DNA from 2 places in the Caproicibacter fermentans genome. Region 2 is predicted to be linked to the other one. Evidence: a T-box and tRNA genes for the amino acid it is inferred to sense, from the RefSeq annotation. Region 2 holds a T-box; the other holds one or more tRNA genes.
What was found. A T-box is a leader RNA that pairs with one kind of tRNA and senses whether it is charged. The one in region 2 lies ahead of pheS (phenylalanine--tRNA ligase subunit alpha), so its partner is inferred to be a tRNA-Phe.
Positions count from the first base shown of each region.

Region 1: it has a tRNA-Phe gene. The T-box ahead of pheS (phenylalanine--tRNA ligase subunit alpha) is inferred to sense a tRNA for this amino acid. The anticodon was not compared.

Region 1 covers NZ_CP060286.1:650,841-658,329, forward strand. The annotation lists gene HCR03_RS03175 (beta-mannosidase) at 66-2,597, opposite strand; tRNA gene HCR03_RS03180 (tRNA-Cys) at 2,647-2,720, opposite strand; tRNA gene HCR03_RS03185 (tRNA-Gly) at 2,726-2,801, opposite strand; tRNA gene HCR03_RS03190 (tRNA-Phe) at 2,806-2,881, opposite strand; tRNA gene HCR03_RS03195 (tRNA-Asp) at 2,887-2,963, opposite strand; tRNA gene HCR03_RS03200 (tRNA-Val) at 2,972-3,048, opposite strand; gene HCR03_RS03205 (class I SAM-dependent methyltransferase) at 3,201-3,938, opposite strand; gene HCR03_RS03210 (YerC/YecD family TrpR-related protein) at 3,940-4,242, opposite strand; gene yihA (ribosome biogenesis GTP-binding protein YihA/YsxC) at 4,312-4,908, opposite strand; gene lon (endopeptidase La) at 4,922-7,354, opposite strand; gene clpX (ATP-dependent Clp protease ATP-binding subunit ClpX) at 7,431-7,489, opposite strand, start outside.
Region 2 covers NZ_CP060286.1:174,403-181,891, forward strand. The annotation lists gene purD (phosphoribosylamine--glycine ligase) at 1-1,007, shown strand, start outside; gene HCR03_RS00880 (hypothetical protein) at 1,124-1,426, opposite strand; gene HCR03_RS00885 (IreB family regulatory phosphoprotein) at 1,463-1,708, opposite strand; gene pheT (phenylalanine--tRNA ligase subunit beta) at 1,775-4,153, opposite strand; gene pheS (phenylalanine--tRNA ligase subunit alpha) at 4,166-5,185, opposite strand; T-box leader at 5,235-5,451, opposite strand; gene HCR03_RS00900 (DUF6106 family protein) at 5,611-6,123, shown strand; gene HCR03_RS00905 (NAD(P)H-hydrate dehydratase) at 6,104-7,363, shown strand; gene HCR03_RS00910 (hypothetical protein) at 7,395-7,489, shown strand, end outside.

The DNA of each region.
Region 1 (7,489 bases), 480 kb from region 2:
GCTGACAAAGCCCCGGTGGAGTCCGAAAGGATTCCGCCGGGGCTTTGTTTCACACGCGGGAAATATTAAAACTTCTCATAAGTGTCATAGACGCTCCTGACCGACAGATCTTCGGCAAGCCGCGCCGGATTCAGCGGAACGTCGAGTTCCGTTTTCTTCAAAGCGATGATCCGGTCGGTATGGGCGGAGAGATCAAAATAATTGTCGCTGAAAACCGCGTCGCAGTGCTTCAAATCGAGTTCCACAAATTTAGCGAACGCATCAGCCCGGAGGCGAATGAAAAATCGGTCTTCCTTCTCCGTGATGTCCATTTTAATTCCGGGATTATGGAAATGAAAGTGTTTTGCTTTGCAGAACAGAACGGTTCCCCCGCTCACCCGCTTATCGCCAACACTAAACAAATACTCCAGATAAACGTCATACTTTTTCTCCTCCGTCGTAAATTGCCGTGAAAAGTCCAGGCTTGCGCATTGCTTTGAGGAAAGGGGTTCCGCACATACAGGCATTTCACCGCTCTCAAGCATCTTTGAATCCGGCGTCATCAGCTTCCATTCCAAACAGCCTGTTACGGAAGTTTTCGATTCATTGGAAACATGAAGAGAAACCCGCGTCCCTTCCTCACAGGCGCTGGCAAGAACCGGAGCAAAACACCGTTTCACTGTGTAATGCAGTGCCTTCCACCGGCCGCATCCGTCGATGCCGGACCAAGAAGCGACAGGCCAGCAGTCATTCAGCTGCCAGTAAATCACGCCCATGCACCTTCCGCGGCAGCGTCGCCAGTGTTCCACCCCATACCGAATTCCCTCCGCCTGAATCAGCTGGGAAAGGTAAAGCAGCGAATCAAAGTTGCCGGGATACCTGAAATACTGAGAAATATAATACAATATTTTTTCATTGCCCGTCCCGCTCTTCTGGTGCGATTCCATAACGCGCGAAAAAATGTTCCACTCCTCCGGAGGAGCAAACGTCCTTACGGTTTTCAGGCTTGGGAAGGATTGGAGGCCGAATTCCGACATGAAGCGCGGAACGACCGACCGGTAATCCGTAAACGGCTTTTTTCCATGCCAGACGTCCCAGTCATGCATATCTCCCCTGTTCTCATCATTAGGAGCATGAAAATCACCGCCCGATGACGGCGAAGATGGCCAATACGGAGTATCGGGATCCAGCCGGGAGACAAATTCCGGCAGACTCTTTTCAAACTGCTCCTGATACTCCATCCGATACCGTTTCAGCGATGTCTCGTTTTTCCAGTTCTGAACCCACATCCATTCCATTTCGTTGTTGCCGCACCAAAGCGCAAGCGACGCATGTCCGCGAATCCGTTTGATATTGTCCTCCAGCTCATGTCTGACACTGTCCCGAAATTGTTCGTCAAAGTCATATACCCCGCACGCAAACATAAAATCCTGCCAGACCAGAAGCCCGTAACGGTCGCACAGCTCGTAAAAATAGTCGTCAGGATAGATTCCGCCGCCCCAGACGCGGATCATATTGAAATTGGCGCGAACGCAGCTTCGGATCAATTTCTCGGTTCGGGCTCTGTTTCTGCGGGAAAGAAGGTTATCCTCCGGAATATAGTCCGCTCCCATAGCAAAAATCCTTACGCCATTGATTTCAAACGCGAATGACGTTCCCCACCGATCCCGCTCCCTGACCAGTTTCAGCATCCTCAGCCCGAGTCGAAACTCTTTTTCGTCCAGCTTGCGTTCCCCCTCATACAGAAAAAGAGAAACACTGTAAAGCGGCTGTTCGCCATAGCCGTTGGGCCACCACAGGCGCGGTTCCTTCACCGAAAGGGGAATGGAATTGCTTTCGTCCAAGCTGACCGTCCGTTTTGTCAGAATACTCCCCTCGGGGGATGTCAGCACGGCTTTGACTTGAAAATCATCCCCGGCCCATTTTTCAAGGGATACGGAGATGTTCAGCACCACGCTTGAACTTTGATGAACCTGAGAAACGGAATAATCCCCGATATACGCACGATCGCGGCCGATCAGCATAATGTTCCGCCAAATTCCCATGTCCGGAATCATCGGGCCCCAGTCCCACCCGAACATATAATGCGCTTTGCGCAGATGCGAAATTCCGCCGCTGTAAGCCTCTTCCGAATTGCGAAGCGGCTGCTCTCGCTGCTTTTCCGCAACGAACTGGGTCGGGGAATGGAAAATAACGTCGATTATATTCTCTCCTGGCCGGAGCATCTTCTTACAGTCAAACTCATAGGTTCTGTGCATATTGTCGGTGTTCGCCAGAAGGCAATCGTTGACAGAAAGCGTGCAAAGGGTATCCAGCCCCTCGCAGCGAAGCTGTACCCTGTCATGCCGAAGCAATTCTTCGTCGACAAGAAACGAGCGCCGATATTCAAAATCGCCGTCGAAAATGTTCAGCGTGTCAGATTCGTTGGTTCCATAAAACGGATCTTTTATGAGACCCGCGTCCAGCAAATCGGAACAAACCGAGCCGGGAACCCGGGCGTGCCTCCATTCGGGCTGCCCCACCCTGCGCATCATCCATGATCCGTTTAAATCCAGCACCATGTTACCATCACCGATTTCTTTATTCTGAATCCGGGAAACAAAAAGCATCAGAACCATTGACAAAAAGCCTCAAAACCACTTGGGTTTTGAGGCTTTCAAATCATTTTGGAGGCGTCACCCGGATTCGGACCGGGGATGAGGGTTTTGCAGACCCTTGCCTTACCACTTGGCTATGACGCCAAAAATGGAGCGAACGACGAGGCTCGAACTCGCTACCTCCACCTTGGCAAGGTGGCGCTCTACCAGATGAGCTACGTTCGCATTTTGGTGCCTCCGGGCGGAATCGAACCACCGACACGGGGATTTTCAGTCCCCTGCTCTACCGACTGAGCTACAGAGGCAAATATGGCGACTCGGATCGGGATCGAACCGACGACCTCTAGCGTGACAGGCTAGCGTTCTAACCAGCTGAACTACCGAGCCATCTGAAATGGTGGGAACAATAGGACTCGAACCTATGACCCCCTGCTTGTAAGGCAGGTGCTCTAACCAGCTGAGCTATGCTCCCGGCTGTTCGCACCGTTTCATCAGCGACGTGTTATATAATACAATATTTATCCGCAGTTGTCAACAGGAAAAACTACTTTTTTTCAAGTTTTTTACCATTTTATTCATTATGCCTCTAAGAAAAATTCATTCGCTCCAGTACTCTGCGCCGGCCTATTTTACTGCAGCGATAACCATTCGGTCCGTCTTATCCGCCGGAGGCAAAAAGCTTTGATCCGCCCAGACGCCCGCAACACGGAGCCCCGCGCGTTTTAGAAGAGAACACAGCGTCTTGGAATCATAAGCCCGCTCATAAAACCGTTCGGAAGAGCGCTCATAGGCGCTTCCGGACCGCTCGAAAAAATCCAGTGAAACGGCAACCCGGTTTGTCTTTGCCTCAAACGCGTTCTGCCACACGCAGAACAGGCTGCCTAAATCATACACAAACGTGTGGCTGCCGAGAATTTCCCGGTGTTTATAAACGGTATTCGCGTCAAAAACAAAGCATCCGCCCGGGTTCAGGCAGGCCGAGACCCGACGAAACGTTTCAAATACCTGCTGCTGCGTTTCCAAATGATTGACGGAATCGAGAGAGCTGACAACCGTGTCCACCGGGCCGCAAAGCTCCAGCTCTTCCATTCTTTGATTTAACAGCAGCACGGAATAACCCGCAGCGGAAAGCTTTTGCTGCGCAAGCGTCAGCATATCGGCGGAAGCATCCAGACCGATGACTTCGACGCCGCGCCGGGCGAGCTCCAAAATCAGGCTGCCCGTGCCGCAGGCAAGGTCCAGCGTAAGGCCCGGCTGGTGCCCAAGGCGGCTGAAAATACTGAAAAGATAATCGGCGCGTTCCCCGTAGGAAACTCCCGCAATCAACGAGTCATAATAACGCGCAAATGTCGCATATTCCATTTTATTTGGCTTTCTCGCTGTCTTCCAGCTTCTGAAAAACCATATTGTAACCATCGCAGCCGTAATGAAGGGAACGGTTTACACGGCTGATCGTGGCCGTTGAGGCTCCCGTAGTCGCAACAATATCGCTGTAAACTTTTTTATTGTTCAGCATGTGCGCAACCCACAGCCGCTGCGACATGGCCTTGATTTCCGGAACCGTGCAAAGGTCTTCAAAAAACGCATAGCATTCTTCCGGCGTCTTCAATGTAAGAATTGCGCTGAATAAAAAATCGACGCTGTCGTCCTTCAACTTTGAGTTCAATTCAACCACTCTCCCAACTTTATCAGAATATCATTTCAGCGCATAAAAGTCAAACAGGATCGATCCATATCATTGCTTTTCCGCAATATCACAAGCCGACAAAATCCTTTCAAGGATCGCATCGGCGCCCTCCCCGTTCACGGCGGAACAGGGTACCACCACAATTTCAGGACAGGCGGCAAACTCGCTGCGATACATCTCTTCCTGGGACCTGCGTCCGGTTTTGTTGAGTTTGTCACACTTTGTAGCGGCTATCAGACAGGGAATGCCGCTGTCAGTCAGAAAACGGACCATTTGAAGATCATCCTGCGTCGGTGCGTGCCGAAGATCCATCAGCTGCACAACCAGGCGGATATCCCTCGTCTGATGAAAATAGCCTTCCGCCAGTTCCGCCCACCGAAGCTTTTCGGATTTCGAAACCTTTGCGTAACCGTACCCCGGAAGATCGACAAACCGGCAAAATCCCAGATTGTAAAAATTAATGGTGGCTGTCTTGCCCGGAGCCGAGCTGGTCCTCGCCAGCGACTTTCGGGAAAGCAAGCGGTTAATCAAAGAAGATTTTCCCGCATTCGACCTGCCGGAAAAAACAATTTCCGGCAGGGTTGAAGCTGGGAGCTGATCCGCGCGTCCGGCGGATAATTCAAAAAATGCTGTTTCAATACTCATATTTTAATTACCATTACTGAGGAATCGAGGCTGCGCCGGTGGATGGGCGGTCCATGTTTTTCGGCGCCGAAAGCTGCATCGTTTCCGGCGTTTCCGAAGCCTTCTGCGGGATCGGCATCTTCGTCAGCGCAATCTTCAAAACCTGATCAATTTTATCAACAGGCTCAAACTGGATGGAGTTTTTTACCACCGTATCGATCTCTTCCAGGTCGGATACATTCTCCGCCGGAATAATGACGGTTTTGATGCCGGACCGATAAGCCGCCATTGTTTTTTCCTTCAGGCCGCCGATCGGCAGAACGCGGCCCAGCAGCGTAATTTCGCCGGTCATGGCGACGTCGTGCCGAATGGGAATATTGCAGAGTGCGGAGGTAATCGCCGTTGCCATTGCCGTACCGGCGGACGGACCGTCCTTCGGAATTGCGCCTTCGGGCGCATGAATGTGAATATCGTATTTTGTGTAGAAATCATGGCTGATTCCAAGATTGCCGGCTCTGGTTCTGATGCAGCTGATCGCAGTACGCGCGGATTCCTTCATAACGTCGCCGAGCGAACCGGTCAGTTCCAGTTTACCGGTCCCGTCCATAACGGCGACTTCAATCGGCAAAAGGGTTCCGCCGACGCTGGTCCATGCCAGGCCGTTGACCAGGCCGACCATATCCTGCTTACTTGCGTTTTCCGGCTTAAACTTTTCGGGTCCGAGAAGCTCCTCGAGCTTTTTCGGGCTGATCGTGATTTTCTTTTTCGCGTCCTCAACAAAATATTTGGCGCATTTTCTGCACAGGGACGCAATGCGGCGTTCCAGAGTTCTGACTCCGGCTTCCCTTGTGTAGCCGTCAATCAGTTTATGAACGGCCGCGGGGGCAATCTTCATCTGCGAAGGGCTGATTCCGTGCTTCTTCAGCTGCTTTGGAATCAGGTGCTTCACTGCAATATTATATTTTTCCAGATGCGTATAACTCCCCAGAGTAATGACGTCCATGCGGTCGAAAAGAGGTTCCGGAATTGTGCTCGCGTCATTCGCAGTCGTGATAAACAGCACGTTGCTCAAATCAAAGGGCATATCGATATAGTGATCGTAAAAAGCGTTGTTCTGTTCAGAGTCCAGAACCTCCAGCAGCGCGGAGGACGGGTCGCCGCGGAAATTATTGCCCATTTTATCGATTTCGTCGAGCAGAATCAGCGGATTGTTGGTTCCGGCCTGTTTCAGCGCGTTGATAATCCGGCCGGGCATGGAGCCGATATAAGTGCGGCGGTGCCCCACAATATCGGATTCGTCCCGGACGCCGCCGAGCGATACGCGAACGTATTTGCGCCCGATCGCTTCCGCGATGGAATGGGCAATCGACGTCTTGCCGACGCCCGGAGGGCCTACAAGGCAGATAATTTGTCCCTTGATCTCCGGAGACAGCTTTTTGACGGCCAGAATTTCAAGAATACGCTCTTTCACCTTTTCCAGACCGTAATGCTCACGGTCAAGAATTCTTCCGGCCTTTTTCAGGTCGATGTGTTCCTTGCTCGAAACGTTCCACGGCAATTCCAGACAGGTTTCCAGGTAGCTGACGATCACGCTTCCCTCGTGAGAGCCCTCCGGCATTTTAGAGAGACGGTCGCATTCTTTCATCAGCTTGTCGTGCTGTGCTTTCGGAAGGCCGAGTTTTTCAATGCGGTCGCGCAGATCGTCCGCTTCCTGCTGAGGATTGTCGTCTTCGCCAAGTTCATAGGAAATGGCTTTCATCTGCTCGCGCAGAAAATATTCCCTCTGATTGCGGTCGATTTGTTCTTTCGCCTTTTCACTGATCTGCGTTTCTATGGAAAGGACCTGTGTTTCCTTCTTCAGAATTGCGGCAAGCTTCTCCAACCTGCGAACAGGGTGCAGTTCCTCCAGAATCGTCTGCTTTTCTTCAAAGTCAAACATGATATTGGATGCAATATAATCCGCCAGTTCCCCGCAATCCTTTTTTTGAACCACGCCGATGACAATATCCGGCGGAATGTGGGTATAGTTCTGGATGAACTGTTCAAACAGGTTCTGCGTATAGCGAATCAGCGCCTCCGCCCTGCGGGTAGAACGGAACGGCAGCGTTTCAACTTTATTTAAATTGACCAGCAGGAAAGGGCTCACCGATTCATAGGACAAAACGGAAGCCCGGTAAAGTCCTTCGGCAAACAGCCGAACCCCGTCGTCGCTGCGCCGGATGACCTGCTTGATTTTTGCCACGACCCCCATGGAATAGATATTTCCCTCTGCGGGGTCATTGTCCGCAAGATCTTTTTGTGTGACAAGGAAAATCAGTTGATTTTCCTCCATTGCCTTTTCGAGGGCCAAAATGGACTTGCGGCGGCCGACGTCAAACTGCAGCAGCATGCCCGGAAAAATAACGAGCCCTCTCAGTGCAAGAGCCGGAATCTGGCCGGCCCCGTGCTGTATGTCAGTTTCATTCATACTCATAAAAAGCTCCTTGAAAAAAAAGCTGTTGCAGGCGAATCGTTTACCGCGCTGCAACAGGCAAATTGATTGGTCAGGAAGCGGTGTCCTTTCTTCCCCTTTTACTTGGGGCCGTGATCTTGAGCGCGACCG
Region 2 (7,489 bases):
CGGGAATCCGGGCGTTCGGCCCAAAAGCGGATGCGGCGGAGATTGAAAGCAGCAAGGTGTTTTCCAAACACCTGATGAAAAAATACGGAATTCCAACGGCGGATTATGAAGTGTTCGACCAACCGGACAAGGCGCTTGAATCGATTCGTAATCGCGGAAAATTTCCCACCGTCATCAAGGCGGACGGACTGGCGCTTGGCAAGGGCGTAATCATCGCCTCCGATTTTTCAGAGGCGGAGGCGGGAATCAAGACGATTATGGAAGATAAGGTTTTCGGTTCCTCCGGAAACCGTGTGGTTGTTGAAGAATTTCTGACCGGCCCGGAGGTCTCCATCCTCGCTTTTACGGACGGAAATTGCGTTCGCCCGATGGTTTCCTCGAAAGATCACAAGCGCGCATTGGACGGAGACAAAGGCCCCAATACCGGCGGAATGGGGACAATCAGCCCGAATCCGTACTACACGCCGGAGCTTGCCGAACGCTGTATGAAAGAAATTTTCCTGCCGACGGTCCGTGCGATGAACGAAGAAGGCCGCCCGTTCAAGGGCTGCCTGTATTTTGGCCTGATGCTGACGCGGGACGGTCCGAAGGTGATTGAATACAATTCCAGGTTCGGCGACCCGGAGGCTCAGGTAGTGCTGCCGCGGCTGAGAACCGACCTTGTCGAGATTATGGAGGCCGTCGTGGATGAAAAGCTGGAACAGCAGCCGATCGAATGGAGCGACGAAGCCTGTGCATGTGTAGTCATGGCATCCGGAGGGTATCCGGTTCAATATCAAAAAGGCTTTGAAATCACCGGCCTCGATAAAAACGGGCAGGCGGAGGACGCGACGGTCTACCATGCCGGAACGTCGTATCGGGACGGGAAGTTTTACACCTGCGGCGGGCGCGTGCTCGGAGTAACGGCTCTTGGCACGGATTTGCCCCGGGCGCTGGAAAAAGCGTATCGGGCCGTGTCCGGAATTCATTTTGAGGGCGCGCACTATCGGAATGATATCGGAAAGTAAAATGCAGAATAAAGAGCCGCGCTGCTTCCTGATTTGAAAGGCAGCACGGCTCTTCCGGATGAAAGACCCGCAAAACAGCTCAGTGTTTTGCGGGCCTGTGTTTGGGCTTTTAAAATTTATTCCGCCAGCGCTCTGCTGAGCCAGACATCCGCAAGATCCATGGCCAGGTACAGACCGTTTTTTTCGCTGGTCTTTACAATCTGTTTCCGGTTCCGCACAGTCTGATCCGTCAGCATCAGCTGAATGCCGACCCGATCCGCCACGTCCAAGTCCTTGACTTTCTTCTTGCTTTTTATTTCCAGCCTGACGACATAACGGTCCTTCATGCTTCCATAATAAATCACATCTCCGCAGCGTACCAACGGTTTTCCCTTATAGGTTGGAAACTGCGGTTCCCCGTCATTTTGCTTGTCTGCCATTCGCTGTCGACCTCCTCTTCTTCATTCGTTCGGGCTTTATTCGCCCAGATAGGATTTTACCAATACCTGCAAAAGCTCGTCGCGGTCAATTCTGCGAATCAGGCTCCGCGCATTGTTGTGAGTCGTAATGTAGGTGGGGTCCTCCGAAAGAATATAACCCACAATCTGATTAATGGGGTTGTATCCTTTTTCCTTCAGAGCGTCATATACGGTTGTGAGGATTTTCTTAATGCCTTCCTCCCGGTCGCTTCCAAGTGAAAAAGTCACCGTTTTATCGAGCATAGGAACACCTCCAGTATTGTTCATCATACAACAACGTGCGATGAAATGCAAGAAATAAATTGTGAACTAGGAGCGCAGGATGGCCCCGATGTTTTCAAGCTCCTTTACGGCCCGGGTCATCGCCGCCGTAATCTGTTCTTCCGTCAGCGTGCTGTCCGGGGAACGCAGCACAATCCGGAACGCGACGCTCTTTCTGCCCTTTTCAATTTGTTCTCCACGGTATACGTCAAACAGTTCGATTCGTTCAAGCAGGGAGCCGGCACCGATACGGATAGCCTTTTCGAGAGACATAACGGGAGTTTTATCCTCACAGATTAAAGCAAGGTCTCTTGCCACGGCCGGAAATTTGGGAAGCGGACGGTAGGTTTTATCCATGCCGGCGTTTTGGAACAGAGAATCCACATCGAGCGTAAAGCTGACTGCTCTGCAATCCATCCCGTAGTTTTCCATTACTTTCGGGTGGATTTCCCCGATGATGCCCAGCGGATTGCCGCCAATGGATAAAGCGGCGCAGCGGCCGGGATGATAGGCGAATTCCTCCGTCGCGGCGGAAATGTCCCATTCTGTTACATTAAGCTTTTCCAGAAGGTCTTCTACCATACCTTTTGCGGTGAAGAAATCGGAGCCGTTCCCGTACATTCCGCAGATCAGCTCCAGTTTTTCCTCAGGCAGCTGCTCCGCCGAGGTCGGATGGTATTCCGTCGCAAGTTCGTAAAGGCACGCGGAGTCGTTCCGGTTGTTGTAATTGCGGGAGAGAATCTCCATCATAGAGGGCAGGGCGGTTGTGCGCATAATGCCGGTGTCCTCTCCGAGCGGATTTGAAATCACGATGGAATTCCGCAGCGGAGAATCCGCGGGCATCCGGATTTTATCGTAATATTTCGGGCTGATAAAGGAATACGTCATGATTTCGCTTGCCCCGAGCGCCAACATGGTGTCGCCGATCAGCTTTTCAAATTTCTGCCCGGCGGTGTATTTGCCTTGGGCGCCTCCGCTGAGCGAGGTGGAGGCAATTTTATCGTAGCCGTAGAAACGCGCGATTTCTTCCGCAATATCGGCTTTATGAACCAGGTCGGGCCGGAAGGAAGGAACCAGAATTTCGTCGCCGTCAAATTCGCAGTCCAGCTTGGAAAGGATTGTTTTCATTTTCTCGGCGCTGAGGGATATGTCGAGAAAACGGTTGGTCCAGTCCGGCTCAAGGCGAATTCTGCGGCGCTCGGGGGAGAAATGGCTGTCTTTCAGAATGCCGTCGGTCACGTCTCCCGCATCCAGCAGTTCCACCAGCTCGCACGCGCGGTCGAGCGCCGGAATGCAGTTGTTGGGGTCCAGCCCTTTTTCATACAGGGAGGAAGCATCCGTGCGCATGCCGAGGTCGCGCGCGGTTGTGCGGACCGATGGGCCCTTGAAGCAAGCTGATTCGAAGACGATCGTCGTGGTGCCGTCCACAATTTCGCTGTTTTCGCCGCCCATCACGCCCGCAACGGCAATGGCCCGGTTTTCATCCGCAATCACAAGATTCTTTTCACGCAGCGTGCGGGGGGTGCCGTCCAGCGTCATGATTTTTTCACCTTCCTTGGCCCGGCGCACGGTGATTTTATGTCCCTGAATAAACCGGTAATCAAACGAGTGCATCGGCTGGCCGTATTCCAGCATGACGTAGTTTGTAATATCGACGATGTTATTGATCGGGCGCACGCCCATCGCACGGAGACGTTCGCGCAGCCAGCGCGGTGAGGGCTTGACCCTGACGTTTTTCACAACCCGCGCGGAATACATGGGACAAAGGTCCGGCGCTTCCACCGAAACGCTTATCATCTCAGCGCCGGAACCGTGTCCGCCTTTGACGGCGGGGGTGTGAAGCTTCAGCGGCTTATGAAACGTTGCGGCGGCTTCTCGGGCAAGGCCGATGACAGAGAAACAGTCCGGCCGGTTGGAGGTGATTTCGAATTCCACGACGGTGTCGTCAAGACCGATCGCCTCCTGAATCGGCTGACCCGGACGGCAGTCCTCCCGAATGACAAAGATTCCGTCTTCAATCGCATATGGAAAATCATGTTTGGTTAACCCGAGTTCTGAAAGGGAGCAGAGCATGCCGTTGCTTTCCAGCCCGCGCAGCTTGCCTTTTTTAATCTTCTTGCCGCCCGGCAGACACGAATTGTGAAGCGCGGCAGGCACCAGATCGCCGACCTTCAGGTTCTGCGCTCCTGTAATAATCTGAAGCGGTTCACCGCTGCCGACGTCGGTCATGGTAATCCACATGTGGTCGGAATCCGGGTGACGTTCCAGAGAAAGAACCTTTCCGACAACGACGTTTTGAATTTCGTCGCCCTCTTTCCGCCAGCTTTCAACTTTGGAGCCGCTCATAGTCATCGCTTCCGTGAAAGAGCGGATCGGCATATCAGGAAGCTCTACAAACTCCTTGAGCCATTTCATTGACAAATCCATTCCAATTCCCCCTTAAAACTGATTCAGGAATCTAACGTCGTTTTCAAAAAAGAGACGCATGTCGTCCACCTTGTATTTGCGCATGACAAGGCGCTCCAGCCCCATGCCGAACGCAAAGCCGCTGTACTCTTCCGGGTCGATGCCGCAGTTTGAGAGTACCTTCGGGTGAACCATGCCGCAGCCAAGAATCTCAATCCAGCCCTCTCCCTTGCACAGGCGGCAGCCCTCGCCGTGGCAGTGAAAGCACTGCACGTCGACTTCTGCGGAAGGCTCCGTGAACGGGAAGTGGTGCGGACGGAACCGCACGACGGAATTTTCGCCGTACATCCGACGGATGAGAGTTTCCAGCGTGCCCTTCAGGTTTGCAAAGGTAATCCCTTGATCGACGACCAGTCCCTCAATTTGATGGAACAGCGGGGAATGGGTCGCGTCGACGGCATCGGAGCGATAGACGCGGCCGGGGGAGATAATCCGGATGGGCGGCTTCTGCTTTTCCATCGTGCGCACCTGAACGGGTGAAGTCTGCGTCCGCAGGACAATGTTGTCGTTGATGTAAAACGTGTCCTGCGTATCGCGCGCGGGGTGGTCTTTCGGAATATTCAGAGCTTCAAAATTATAATAGTCGAATTCCACTTCCGGACCGCTGACAATGTCGAATCCCATTCCGATAAAAATTTCCTTGATTTCATTCAGCTCCAGATTCAGCGGGTGAGGGTGGCCGAGCTTGTGGCGCCTGCCCGGCAGGGTGATGTCGATCTCCTCTGCTTTCAGCCGAAGCGCGGTTTCTGCCTCGTGAAGTTCTTTCGCACGGTCCGTAAGCTCCTTTTCAATCAGCGTGCGAAGCTCGTTCGCGAACTGCCCGATGACAGGCCGTTCCTGTTCCGAAAGATTTTTCATCTGTTTTAAAATTGCGGTCAATTCACCCTTTTTTCCAAGATATTTAATTCGCAGGCTTTCAAGGCTTTGGCGGTCCTGCGCCTGTTTCAGCTCCGTTTCCGCCTTTTTGCGCAGAAGCTCCAGCTGTTCTTTCATTTCGGCTTCATCCTTTCTTTCGGTGAAAAATAAAAAACGCTTTCCTCCCGCAAGGGACGAAAGCGCAAAGCTCCGTGGTACCACCCTGTATTTGTACTCTGACAGCCTGCTAACGGTGCCGCCCGTTGCGGCCTACTGCGAATGGTTCAGCCGCACCGCTCCAAAGGGAACTTCGCCAGTCTTATCCGCAAACGTGCTTTCAGCCGGTGACACGTTCTCTCTGCGCGGAAGAAAAGAAAGGTTACTTCCTTTATCACAGCGTTTGATTTCTGTAAGACATAATATAACACGAATGTTGTCCGAATGCAAGAAAAATATCCGCAGAAGCCGGCTTAAGCAGGAATTCGAGGAAAATGGAGGGCATTCATTGTAAAGAATTCATCCCTGTGCTAAAATAAGGGAAAAGAATTGTCAGGGGGAGAAGAATGGACATTTTTGTGGAGCAGCTGATTAAAAAGAAATTCGGGATAAAAGACTATTTGTTTATTTTCGGAATTATTGTGCTTGGAATCATCCTTGTGCTTTTATCCGTGATCATTCTGCCGCCGATCGCTATCTTGGTTCTGGCCGGGGTTTGCTACGGCGCCTATTATCTGATCACATCGCGGAGCTTAGAATTTGAATACAGCGTGACGAACGGTGATATCACGGTCGATAAAATTATTTATCAACGGAAACGGAAACGGGTCATTTCCGTGGATGCCCATACGGTGGAGGAAATGGGAAAATATGATGCGCAGAAGCTGCGTGAAAAGAGTTTTGCTTCCCGTATTGTCGCATCAGAACGGGAAGACGGTTCCGGCGCATGGTATTTCTGTGCCCGGGATTCCAAGTTGGGGAATGTTCTGGTCGTTTTCAGCCCGGATGAAAAAACGCTGACGGCAATTCGGCCTTTCTTGCCGAGGCAGGTGGCGAGAGATGCTTTTGATCGGTACTGATCTGGTTGAAATCGCCAGAATCAGAAAATCCATGCGGAATCCTTTGTTCTGCGCGAGAATTCTTGGGAAATCGGAGTATGAGCAGCTCGCCCGGCGGGGTTTTCCGGCTCAAAGTGTCGCCGCCAGCTTCTGCGCGAAAGAAGCGTTTTCAAAAGCGGTCGGAACGGGCCTGAGCGGATTTTGCCTGCGGGAGGCGGAGCTTCTTCGCGAACCGAACGGCAAGCCGAGGCTTCAACTGACGGGGAAGGCGGCTCATCTGGCTGAAAATATGCGCTTCTCCGTCAGCGTGACACATACCGCTGAAACAGCCGCCGCCACGGTGGTCGGCTGGAATGAAAAATCAGAGATGCAGATTTCGGAGGAGCGGGACGTACCGGAGGGAAGAAGAATACTTCTGAATATGCTGAAGCCGCGCGGGCCGGAGAGCAATAAGGGCTGCTACGGGCGCCTTTTATGCGTCTGCGGCAGCGAAGGAATGGCGGGCGCGGCGGCGATGAGCACACTGTCCGCGCTCCGGTGCGGCACCGGAATTGTGGAGACGGCCCTGCCGCGTTCCATCTATCCGATTGTCGCTTCCCTTGCTCCGGAAGCGGTGTTTACGCTGCTTGACGCCTCGCCGGGCGGAGATTTGGCGGACCGGGACCTGGAATCACTGGATTCGGCGTTGTCCCGGGCGAGCGCGTGCCTTGTCGGCTGCGGCCTGGGGAAAAGCCCTTTTGCAAGAAGAACGGTTTCGAGAGTTCTTCAAACGGCGGATGTTCCGCTTGTCCTTGACGCAGACGGAATAAATATTGTGTCGGAGCATATAGATGAACTGAAAACAGTCCGCGCTCCGCTCGTGCTGACACCGCACCCCGGCGAAATGGCGCGTCTTCTGAGGACTACCCCGGAAGAGGTTCAGAAAAACCGGGAACTGTTCGCCCGTTCGTTTGCACGGGATTTGGGGGTTATTCTGGTCTTGAAAGGCTTTGAAACCCTGGTCGTTTCCCCTCAGGGAAAGCTGTATCGGAATACGACAGGAAATCCCGGGATGGCCAAGGGCGGAAGCGGCGATGTGCTGGCGGGTATGATCGCGTCCTTTGCGGCGCAAGGGGTCGACCTGTTTTCCGCGGCTGCCGGCGCGGTGTATCTGCACGGCCTTGCCGGGGACCGCTGCGCGGGGACTTTGTCCCAATGCGCCATGCTGCCGACCGACCTGATCGGAAAGCTGCCGGAGTTGTTTTTGGAATTAGGGCGGTAGCTGCGTTCCGCCCGCTTTTTGGGGGGTGCCTTTGCGCCGGAATATGATCGCAGCAGCCGCCGCGCTGTGCCTGCTGCTGGGCGGCTGCGCAAAGTCCAGAATCGGTGTCGAGGATCTGGACTTTCA